Regions from separate parts of the Mesorhizobium sp. EU05-FHT14A09 genome, predicted to be linked through region 1. Evidence: riboswitches for the same ligand, from Rfam matches in the RefSeq annotation. Region 1 holds a riboswitch; each other region holds the start of a gene.
What was found. A riboswitch is a leader RNA that binds a small molecule or an ion and turns the genes downstream of it on or off. The one in region 1 is predicted to bind cobalamin.

Region 1 (3,203 bases):
AACAGCTCACTCATCTATGTCGGCATAGGAACGGGCAGTTGGGTCGGGGGGCTTGTCATCGAGAATATCGGCATACCGGCGCTGGCTGGCGCAACCGCGGTGCTCGGTGTTTGTTCATTGCTCGCGGCTGCCGTGTTCATGCAGCGACCGGTTGCTGCCGTCGAGGGAAAGCCAGCCTGAAGAAGGTGGGGACGGCAAGCCTAAGCATTCGGAAATGGAGCGTGCCTCAGCAGGTGCTGATAGCCGTCGCTGATATCCCGGACGATAGCGACGCGGGCACGGGCGCCGTCGTGTTCGGCGATCGCCGCGACAACTTCGTCATGGTAATCGATCTCCAGGATCGAGGCTAAATTGTTCTCGAACCCGCGGGCCAGATTGCGCAGGAACGGCCCAACCTGCATCCACACGGTCTCGATCAGGAAGATCATCTGATCGTTGCCGCTGTACCGATAGATCGAAAATTTGAAAGCGTAGTTCTTGCGCAGGTAGTCGTTGATGTCTCCGGCCTGCGCCGCCGCCGTCAAGTCTGCGCAATGACGGCGTATCGTGCGTAGTGCATTGCCATTGATACGCTGAGCGGCGAGTTCCGTGGCTGCCCCCTCCAGAAGAGTACGTGTTGCCGTCAACTGCGAAAACCGCTCGGCGGACATGGTGGGCACTTCCATGCTGCCGTTGGGCAGGGGCGACAGAACCTTCAGAGCCTGCAGGCGCATGAAGGCGCTGCGAACCGGCATGTCGCTCGTTCCCAGTTCTTTCGCGACCTTTCGTGACGTCAACTTCTGACCCGGTGCGAACTGGCCCGACATCAGTGTGCGGACCAGTTCGAGGTAGACTTTCTCGTGCAGGGGGGCCGTGTCGACGGCCGTCAGTCCTAAATGCATCTTCTCGGCCATTGGTGGTGCGCGGTTCACTTTTCGCACGGGCTACTGTTCAGCTTGCGAAGCCAATGCGTGTCGATTGCATCTTAGCGCCAGGCGGCCGAAGCTCGCATCATTTCAAGGACATAATGAATTGCGGTAAGCCACATCGCAAGCGCCATCGACAGCTGTGACATGGAGCAGGCTGAAGTACCGCCGCCAAGCCCATCCCGCCGCCGCAACCCGGTCTGAACCGGACCGTTGAGCGGTTGCGATGATAGAGGCCAGTGAAATTGCCCACAGGATATCCACTGCGCCGGGCCGAGAATGCCTTGGATGGCCTGCTTCTGCTACCAGTTGTTGACATGCTGCTGGCATTCTATACCAGATATCGAAGTCGAGGTTCTCCCGAGTCGTCTGGTTCGGGAGCTAAGAGGGAAGCCGGTGCAAAGCCGGTGCTGCCCCCGCAACTGTAAGCAGTGAGCCCGCGTCGAAGAATGCCACTGGTGCCGTAACGCACCGGGAAGGCCGACAAGGGCGACGACCTGCGAGCCAGGAGACCTGCCGCGACGGATTTGAACGAACCTCGGGCGGGGTGTCCCGGAGGTGCGCTTGGCCCGGGCATCGTCGCGTCCGAAATCGCCACTGCGTTCCCCGAATTCCCCGTCCACAGCGCCACGGGGATGATATGGCCACGACTGCAGTATTCACCACGAATGGAGCCTTCCAGGCTTCGCCGCTTGCCGAAAGCGCCGTTGTTGAAAGCCGGGGCACGCCCGCGGCCGAGCCTGGCTACAAGGTGATACGCCGCAATGGCGCCGTGACGCCGTTCGACGCGACGAAGATCGTGGTGGCTTTGACCAAGGCTTTCCTCGCGGTCGAGGGTTCGACCGCAGCAGGCTCGCGGCGTGTGCACGATGTCGTCGAGGACCTGGCCGCGCAGGTGGTCGCGGCGTTGACAAGGCGCTTCGAGGCCGGTCGCACCTTCCACATCGAGGAGATCCAGGATCAGGTCGAACTCGCGCTGATGCGCGGCGAACACCACAAGGTTGCGCGCGCCTATGTGCTCTATCGCGCCGAGCGGGCGCGCGAGCGCCTGGCGGAAAAGACGGATGCGGAAACGCCGAGCGCCTCGCTCCATGTGAAGCGCGAGGATGGAGTTCTCGCACCGCTTGACGAGGCGCGATTCTCGCGCGTCGTCGAGGAGGCCTGCGCCGGTCTGGAGGCCGTTTCGCCGGATGCCATTCTCACCGAGGCACGCCGCAATCTCTATGACGGCATCACGCTGGATGAGTTGTCCTTGGCGCCGATCCTGGCAGCGCGCACGCTCATTGAGACCGAACCGAATTACGCTTTCGTCTCGGCCCGCCTGTTGCTCGACCGCCTGCGTCGCGAGGCCTTGAGTTTCGTCACCGGGCGCGGCGAGCAGGCAACGCAGGCCGAGATGGGCACGCGTTATGCATCCTATTTCGCTGAATTCGTCACGACAGGCATCGACGCCGAATTGATCGATCCAGAACTCGGTCGTTTCGACCTCGCGCGGCTGGGCGCGGCGCTGAAGCCTGAGCGCGACCTGCAATTTCAGTATCTTGGACTGCAGACGCTGTACGACCGCTACTTCCTGCACACCACGGGCAGACGTTTCGAACTGCCGCAGGCCTTTTTCATGCGGGTTGCGATGGGGCTTGCAGTGCGCGAAATCGATCGCGAGGCGAGGGCCATCGAATTCTATGACCTGCTGTCGTCCTTCGACTTCATGGCCTCGACGCCGACGCTGTTCAATTCCGGCACGCTGCGACCGCAGCTGTCGTCTTGCTTCCTGACCACTGTCGCCGACGACCTCGACGGTATCTTCAAGGCGGTCAAGGACAATGCGCTGCTGGCTAAATATTCCGGCGGCCTCGGCAATGACTGGACGCCGGTTCGCGGCCTTGGCGCTCATATCAAGGGCACCAATGGCGAGAGCCAGGGCGTTGTGCCGTTCCTGAAGGTGGCGAATGACACCGCCATCGCCGTCAACCAGGGTGGCAAGCGCAAGGGTGCGGTCTGCGCTTATCTGGAGACCTGGCATGTCGACATCGAGGAGTTCCTCGACCTGCGCAAGAATACAGGTGACGATCGCCGCCGCACGCATGACATGAACACCGCCAACTGGGTGCCGGACCTGTTCATGGAACGGGTCGAGGCCAATGGCGAATGGACGCTGTTCTCACCCGACGAAACGGCCGACCTGCACGATCTCTACGGCTCCGCCTTCCGGCAGGCCTATGAGGCCTGTGAAGCGAAGGCAGCCGCGGGTGGGATCAGGGTGTTCCGCAAGGTCCGCGCGGTCGATCTCTGGCGCAA
Region 2 (3,203 bases), on a different contig from region 1:
ACGATGCGTTCACCGATCCGGTGAATTCCGAGCTTGCAGACTTTAACCGACGGCCACTTTGTCGTGCCCACCGACTTTGCTGGGCCCGTCCGATCCGCGCGACAACAAACCTGCTAGGCTGTCACCGGCTTGGGAGCAAACCGCAAGGCCGACTTGGCCCGGGCTTTTGCCGCCACCTCATCGCGGTTACGCGGCGGCTGGGTCGTCTCAAGCACAACAAGCAGCTCATGCGCGGCGTTGGCGATGGTCCGCACCGCGTGATCGAAGGCTTCCTTGTTGCGCATGGACGGCTTGTTGGCGCCACTGATCTTGCGCACGAACTGCAGCGCCGCCTCATGAATTTCGGTATCCGTCGCCGGCGGTTCGAAATTGAAGAGCGGCTTGATGTTACGACACATGGATATCTCCCTTTGATATGCCCGGTGTTGTCCCCTGCCCTCGTTAGAGCGAAATGCCATCCGTATTCCGCTCTAACTATTGTTCGCCATCCAGCGGTTCGGTACCGACCGGCTTGCCGTCGCGCGCGAGCCTGATCTTTTCCACCTTGTCCTCGGCGGCCTTGAGAAGACGATCGCAATGCGCCTTCAGCGCCTCGCCGCGTTCATAGATGCGGATCGACTGATCCAGCGGCACGTCGCCGCGTTCGAGATCGTCGACGATCTTCTCCAGCGCATCGAGTGCCTGCTCGAAGCTCATCGCCTTCACATCCTGGTTCGCTTCTTCAGCCACGGCTCATCCTTTCATCAGGCGGCCGACATGCGCTGCGACCGAAAATGCCAATCCGTGCAGGTCGTAGCCGCCTTCCAGCACGCTGACCAGCCTGTTTGAACTATGACGGCGGGCGCGATCCATCAACTGCCCGGTTGCCCAGTCGAAATCATCCTCGACAAGATTGATCTCCGCCAGCGGATCGCGATGGTGCGCGTCGAAACCTGCCGAGATGATGACGAGGTCCGGCGCGAAGGAATCGATCGCGGGCAGGACACGCGTGTTGAATGCCTCCCGGAAGATATCGCTGCCGGTCGCCGGCGCCAAAGGCGCGTTGACGATGTTGCCGGCGCCCGTTTCGCTTTTCGCGCCCGTTCCGGGATAAAGCGGCATCTGGTGGGTCGAACAATAGAGCACCGACGGATCATCCCAGAAGATGTCCTGGGTGCCATTGCCGTGATGCACGTCCCAGTCGACGATGGCGACACGTTCGACGCCGTGTTTCTCCTGAGCGTAGCGGGCAGCGATCGCCGCGGTGTTGAACAGGCAAAATCCCATGGCCGTGGTTTTCTCGGCATGGTGGCCTGGCGGACGCGCCGCCACGAAGACGTTGTCGGCCTTGCCGGCGAAGACATCGTCCACGGCAGCATTGGCCGCGCCGATCGCCGTCAGCGCCGCCTGCCAGGTTTTCGGGCTCGCCACCGTATCGGAATCGATGACGGCGATGCCGTCCGACGGGATCGCCTTGCGCACACGCTCGACGAAATCCTTCGGATGACAATAGAGGACAGTTGCCTCGTCGCCCATCGGCGCTTCCTGCCGGTCGAGCGCGGCAAAGGCCTCGTCATCCAGTATCCGTTCGATCGCACGCAGCCGGTCCGGCCGCTCCGGATGACCGGTGGGAGTGATGTGTTCCAGGAAAATCGGATGTGTGTAGAGACGGGTCGTCATGGGGGCACCTTATCAGCAATGGAGATGATGGCCACGCGACAGGCGTAGAGCATTTCCGTTTTTCACGGAAATGCGGAAACGCTCCAACTTTCTATTGCTGAAATTGCTCCAGCCTGTTGGGGAAAAGGCGTCACGCGACGTCGAGATCAAGGCTGTATTCGCGCCTCAACTCGGATAGATTCGCTCCACTGTCAGGTGCCTGCCGCGAGGTGGGAGAATCGGGAACACGGTGAAAATCCGTGGCGTGCCCAACGCTGTATGGGGGATCGCTCGGCAAAAGCCACTGTCCGTGAAACGGACGGGAAGGCGCCGACAAGCGGGACGAACCCAAGCCAGAAGACCGGCCGGACAGGAATGGTCATGCGCATGGACGGGCGGATGACGTTGTTTCGATCGCAAGGGAAAAGCGATGGACACCGTCCGCAACCATGCCTGCCATTTATCCGGGGATTTGGCCTTCGGGGACTTTGAACGCGAGGCCATCTATCGCGCCATTTTCACGCGCCGCGATGTGCGCAGCCATTTCCGACAGGATCCGATTGACGACGCCGTGCTCGCCCGCCTGCTCGCAGCCGCGCATCACGCGCCGTCGGTCGGCTTCATGCAACCCTGGGACTTCATCGTAATCCGTGATCGTGAACGACGGGAGGCGGTGCGCGACCTTTTCCTGGCGGCCCGGTCGCAGGAATTGCCCCGGATAGCGGAGGAGCGACAGGCGCTCTACAGCAAGCTCAAACTCGAAGGTATCTGCGAAAGCGCGCTCAACCTGTGCATCACCTGCGATCGGCGACGCAGTGAAGGCTCGCCGCTCGGCCGCTGGCACAATCCGCAGATGGATCTCTTCAGCACGGTATGCGCGGTCCAGAATTTCTGGTTGGCGGCGCGGGCGGAAGGGATCGGCGTCGGCTGGGTGAGCATCCTCGACACGGAGGCGCTGAAGCAATTGCTGGGCATTCCCGACCACGTCGTGCCCGTCGCTTATCTTTGCGTCGGCCACGTCTCGGAATTTGCTGCAAGGCCCGACCTCGAACGCAATGGCTGGGCCTCGCGTCTGCCGCTCTCCAGGCTTGTCATGAGCGAGACCTTCGGCGGCGCCGGCGAAGACGGCCTGAAAAAAGCGGCCGACGCCGTCACAGGCCGGAATTAGTCTGGGTCAACTCAGGCAGCGGCTTTGCCTTCCACCAGCAAACCTTCCATCAATGCGCGGAAGGCTTTGACCGCTTTCAACGATGTCGCGGCAGGGTCATCGGAATTGGCAATCCACTGCGCGGCATAAAGCGAAGCGCCGCTGATCAGCCGCGCCATCGCCTCCGGATCGATATCGCGGATAACGCCCTCTTCCTTCAGCGCCGCAAGATTCTTGGTCACCGACTGGATACAGGCATTGGCGTTCGGCCATTGCGCCGGGTCCCCCAGAACCGCCGGACCGTCGCACAGGACAATGCGCTGGACTTCCGGATCCAACGCCATTTCGACATAGCCGATGTTCTCGTCGATGAACCCCTGCCAGCGTGTCTTGGCCTTCGCAGAGACCGCACTGAGAC
Region 3 (3,203 bases), on a different contig from region 1:
AGATCATCCGCGCGCTCAACCCGCAGGCCGAGCTCGTCGAGACCGACTTCAGCCGCGTGCCGCTCGACAAGGTGCTCGACACCGGCCGCTTCGACTTCGAACAGGCCGAGCAGCATCCGCTCTGGTTCAAGGAGCTGAACGGCTTCAAGGATCATGTTCCCGAAACCGAGGAATACGGCATCCGTTCCTTCGTCTATCGCGAGCGGCGCCCTTTCGACCCCGTCCGACTGCAGGCCTTCATCGGCCGGCTTTGGCCGGGCGTGGTGCGCGCCAAGGGTTTCTTCTGGCTGGCGACACGCCCCAACCATGTCGGCGAACTGAGCCAGGCCGGCGCGCTGGTGCGGACCGGCAAGCGCGGCCTCTGGTGGGCGGCAGTGCCGCGCAACCGCTGGCCCGACAACGCGTCCTGGCGCGAAGCGATGGTGCCCTATTTCGACCCGATGTGGGGCGACCGCCGGCAGGAGTTGGTCTTCATCGGCTGCGATCCGATGGATGAAGGCCGCATGCGCGCCGAACTCGACGCCTGCCTGGTGGATGAGCCCGTCTTTGCGCCTGAACTCTGGCGCGGGCTGGCCGATCCGTTTCCGAGCTGGAACGGGCCGACGGCATGATCGTCAAATTGCTGCTTTCCCTGTTCAAGGGTCGTCACCAGGCCTGCGACTGCCACCCTCGGCGCGCGCGTTACGTTCCACCCGCGGAGCGGCATGCCCAGCCCGGTCCCGGCCAAGAATCGCCATTGCCAGCCGGCGGTGGCCACAATAGGGTCGCCGCCGATGGTGCCCCGAATCGAAAGGTCCGGGGTGAAAAGGGAATACGGTGAGGTTCGTCTGAACCGAGACCGTGGCTGCCCCCGCAACTGTAAGCGGTAGCAAAGTCCGAAAACGCCACTGGCCGAGCGCCGGGAAGGCAGGACAGCGCTGTGATCCGCGAGCCAGGAGACCTGCCATCGCAGTGAGTTGACCGGACGGGGTGTGCCGGGAGGACGCTACAAGGGCGGCCCTGTCGCCATTTGGCCCTCCTTCCACACCTGATCGAACGAGGGATCGGTGGAAGGGTTTGCCGTTTTTCCGCGCGATGAAGCGATGCAATCATCCTGGCTGCAGGGCATGCCAAGAAGGGTTTTTCCATGAGCGCCGTTGTCCTGCGGGCACGTGACCTCTGCTATCGGCCGGAAACGGGCATCACCCTCGTCGAGAAGGTCGCCCTCGACGTGCACGCCGGCGACAGGCTGGCCATCATCGGTCCCAACGGCGCCGGCAAGACGACGCTGATGCGCATGCTGTGCGGCATGCTGAAGCCCGTGGACGGTTCGGTCAGCCTCGACGGCGAACCGCTCGACCGGCTACCGATGGCGGAGCGGGCCCGCCGCATCGCGGTGGTCGGCCAGTCCGACCAGCCGGACGCCCAGCTTGCCGTTCGCGACTATGTCGGGCTCGGCCGTATCCCGCATGCCGGGCTTCGCCGACGCGGCGACGACCGTGACATCGTGCTCGACGCGCTGGAGCGCACCGGCCTGCTCGCCCTGCGTGAACGCCGCATGGGTTCGCTCTCTGGCGGCGAACGCCAGCGCGCGCAACTGGCGCGCGCCATCGCGCAACAGCCGCATGTGCTTTTTCTCGACGAGCCGACCAACCATCTCGACCCGCGCGCCCGCGGCGAACTACTGGAATTCGTCGCCAGGCTCGGCATCGCCGTCGTCACTGTGCTGCATGATCTGCCGCTGGTTGCGCCTTTCGCCACCCATGTCGCCGTGATGAGCAAGGCACGCCTCGTCGCGCTGGGCACCCCGCGCGAAACCCTGACGGCGGCGCTGGTGCGCGAGGTCTTCGGCATCGACGTTCTGAGACTGCCTCACCCGGACGAACAGGACCGCGAACTGACGGTCTTCGACGTGCCGATCCGCCTTTCCCGCTGAACCGATCCCTCGACGGAGCCATCATGAAACGCCTCGCCCTCTGCCTTGCAGCAACGCTGCTTTCCTCGACCGCCTTTGCCTTCCCGGTCACCGTCGACAGCTGCGGCATCCCGCTGACCTTCGACGCCGCGCCGAAACGCGCTGTCATCAACGATCTCAACATGTCGGAAATGGCGTTTGCGCTCGGCCTGCAGCCACAGATCGTCGGCCTGACCGGCATCACCGGCTGGTACAAGGTCGACGATGCCTTCAAGAAAGCGCAGGGCTCGATCCCGGAACTCGCGCCGAAATATCCGACGCTGGAAAACCTGCTCGCAGTCGAGCCCGACTTCTTCTTTGCCGGCTGGTATTACGGTATGAAGCCCGGCGGCGACGTGACGCCCGATACGCTGGCGCCGCACGGCATCAAGACCCTGGTGCTGAGCGAAAGCTGCGTCCACCTCGACAAGAACCGGCCGGCGGCTTCGATGGACCTGCTGTTCGGCGACGTCGAGAAGCTCGGCAAGATCTTCGGCAAGGAGAGCGAAGCCAATGGCCTGGTTGCCGGATGGAAGGGAAAGCTCGCCGCCATCACCGCCAAGGTCGGCGCCCGCAGCGGCACGCGCGTGTTCCTTTACGATTCGGGCGAAGACAAACCTTTCACCGCGGGCAAATTCGCCATCCCCACGGCGATGATCGAAGCCGCCGGCGGCAAGAACATCATGGACGACCTGCCGACCAACTGGGGCAATACCGACTGGGAAACCGTCGCCACCCGGAACCCGGAATTCCTGGTCCTGCTCGACTACCAGGACGACGCCGGCTACCGGAAGCTCCTCAACTTCCTGAAGACGCATCCGGCGATGAAAGAAACCGACGCCGTCAAGAACGAGCGTTTCGTTGCCCTGCGCTATGCGGAACTGACGCCCGGCCCGGCCAACATCGAGGCCATCGACAAGATCGCCAAGGCCATGCACCCGGAGGCCTTCTGAGCGTGCCAAGCCGGTCTTACGGCGTAGCCATCGGCACAGGCCTGGCGCTGGTCATCCTGCTGGCGCTGCTGTCGATCGCCTATGGCTCGACCGTCATTCCGCTCGGCGACGTCATCGCGGCACTTGCCCGCGCCGTCGGCCTGGATGCCGGGAGCGTAACGGCGCCGGTGGAAAAGATCATCGTCGACCTCCGGCTGCCGCGCGCCATCCTCGCCATCTGCGTCGGGGCGGGGCTCGCCGTGGTCGGCGCGCTTCTGCAGACGGTGACACGCAACGACCTCGCCGATCCGTTCCTGTTCGGCCTGTCGTCGGGCGCC

Region 2: it holds a riboswitch for cobalamin, as region 1 does, so the genes downstream of both, bluB (5,6-dimethylbenzimidazole synthase) here and AC3WTO_RS07825 (ribonucleoside-diphosphate reductase subunit alpha) in region 1, are expected to answer to the same signal.
Region 3: it holds a riboswitch for cobalamin, as region 1 does, so the genes downstream of both, AC3WTO_RS22670 (ABC transporter ATP-binding protein) here and AC3WTO_RS07825 (ribonucleoside-diphosphate reductase subunit alpha) in region 1, are expected to answer to the same signal.

What each region holds. Positions count from the first base shown of each region.
Region 1 is NZ_JBYTDF010000002.1:105,175-108,377, reverse strand. Features, by position in the region: gene AC3WTO_RS07835 (MFS transporter) at 1-180, shown strand, start outside; gene AC3WTO_RS07830 (GntR family transcriptional regulator) at 201-893, opposite strand; cobalamin riboswitch at 1,241-1,440, shown strand; gene AC3WTO_RS07825 (ribonucleoside-diphosphate reductase subunit alpha) at 1,546-3,203, shown strand, end outside.
Region 2 is NZ_JBYTDF010000001.1:563,466-566,668, reverse strand. Features, by position in the region: gene AC3WTO_RS02560 (DUF2277 domain-containing protein) at 114-398, opposite strand; gene AC3WTO_RS02555 (exodeoxyribonuclease VII small subunit) at 475-729, opposite strand; gene AC3WTO_RS02550 (histone deacetylase family protein) at 733-1,659, opposite strand; cobalamin riboswitch at 1,836-2,022, shown strand; gene bluB (5,6-dimethylbenzimidazole synthase) at 2,069-2,806, shown strand; gene AC3WTO_RS02540 (TetR/AcrR family transcriptional regulator) at 2,818-3,203, opposite strand, start outside.
Region 3 is NZ_JBYTDF010000007.1:189,320-192,522, forward strand. Features, by position in the region: gene zigA (zinc metallochaperone GTPase ZigA) at 1-611, shown strand, start outside; cobalamin riboswitch at 758-962, shown strand; gene AC3WTO_RS22670 (ABC transporter ATP-binding protein) at 1,127-1,915, shown strand; gene AC3WTO_RS22675 (ABC transporter substrate-binding protein) at 1,939-2,886, shown strand; gene AC3WTO_RS22680 (FecCD family ABC transporter permease) at 2,889-3,203, shown strand, end outside.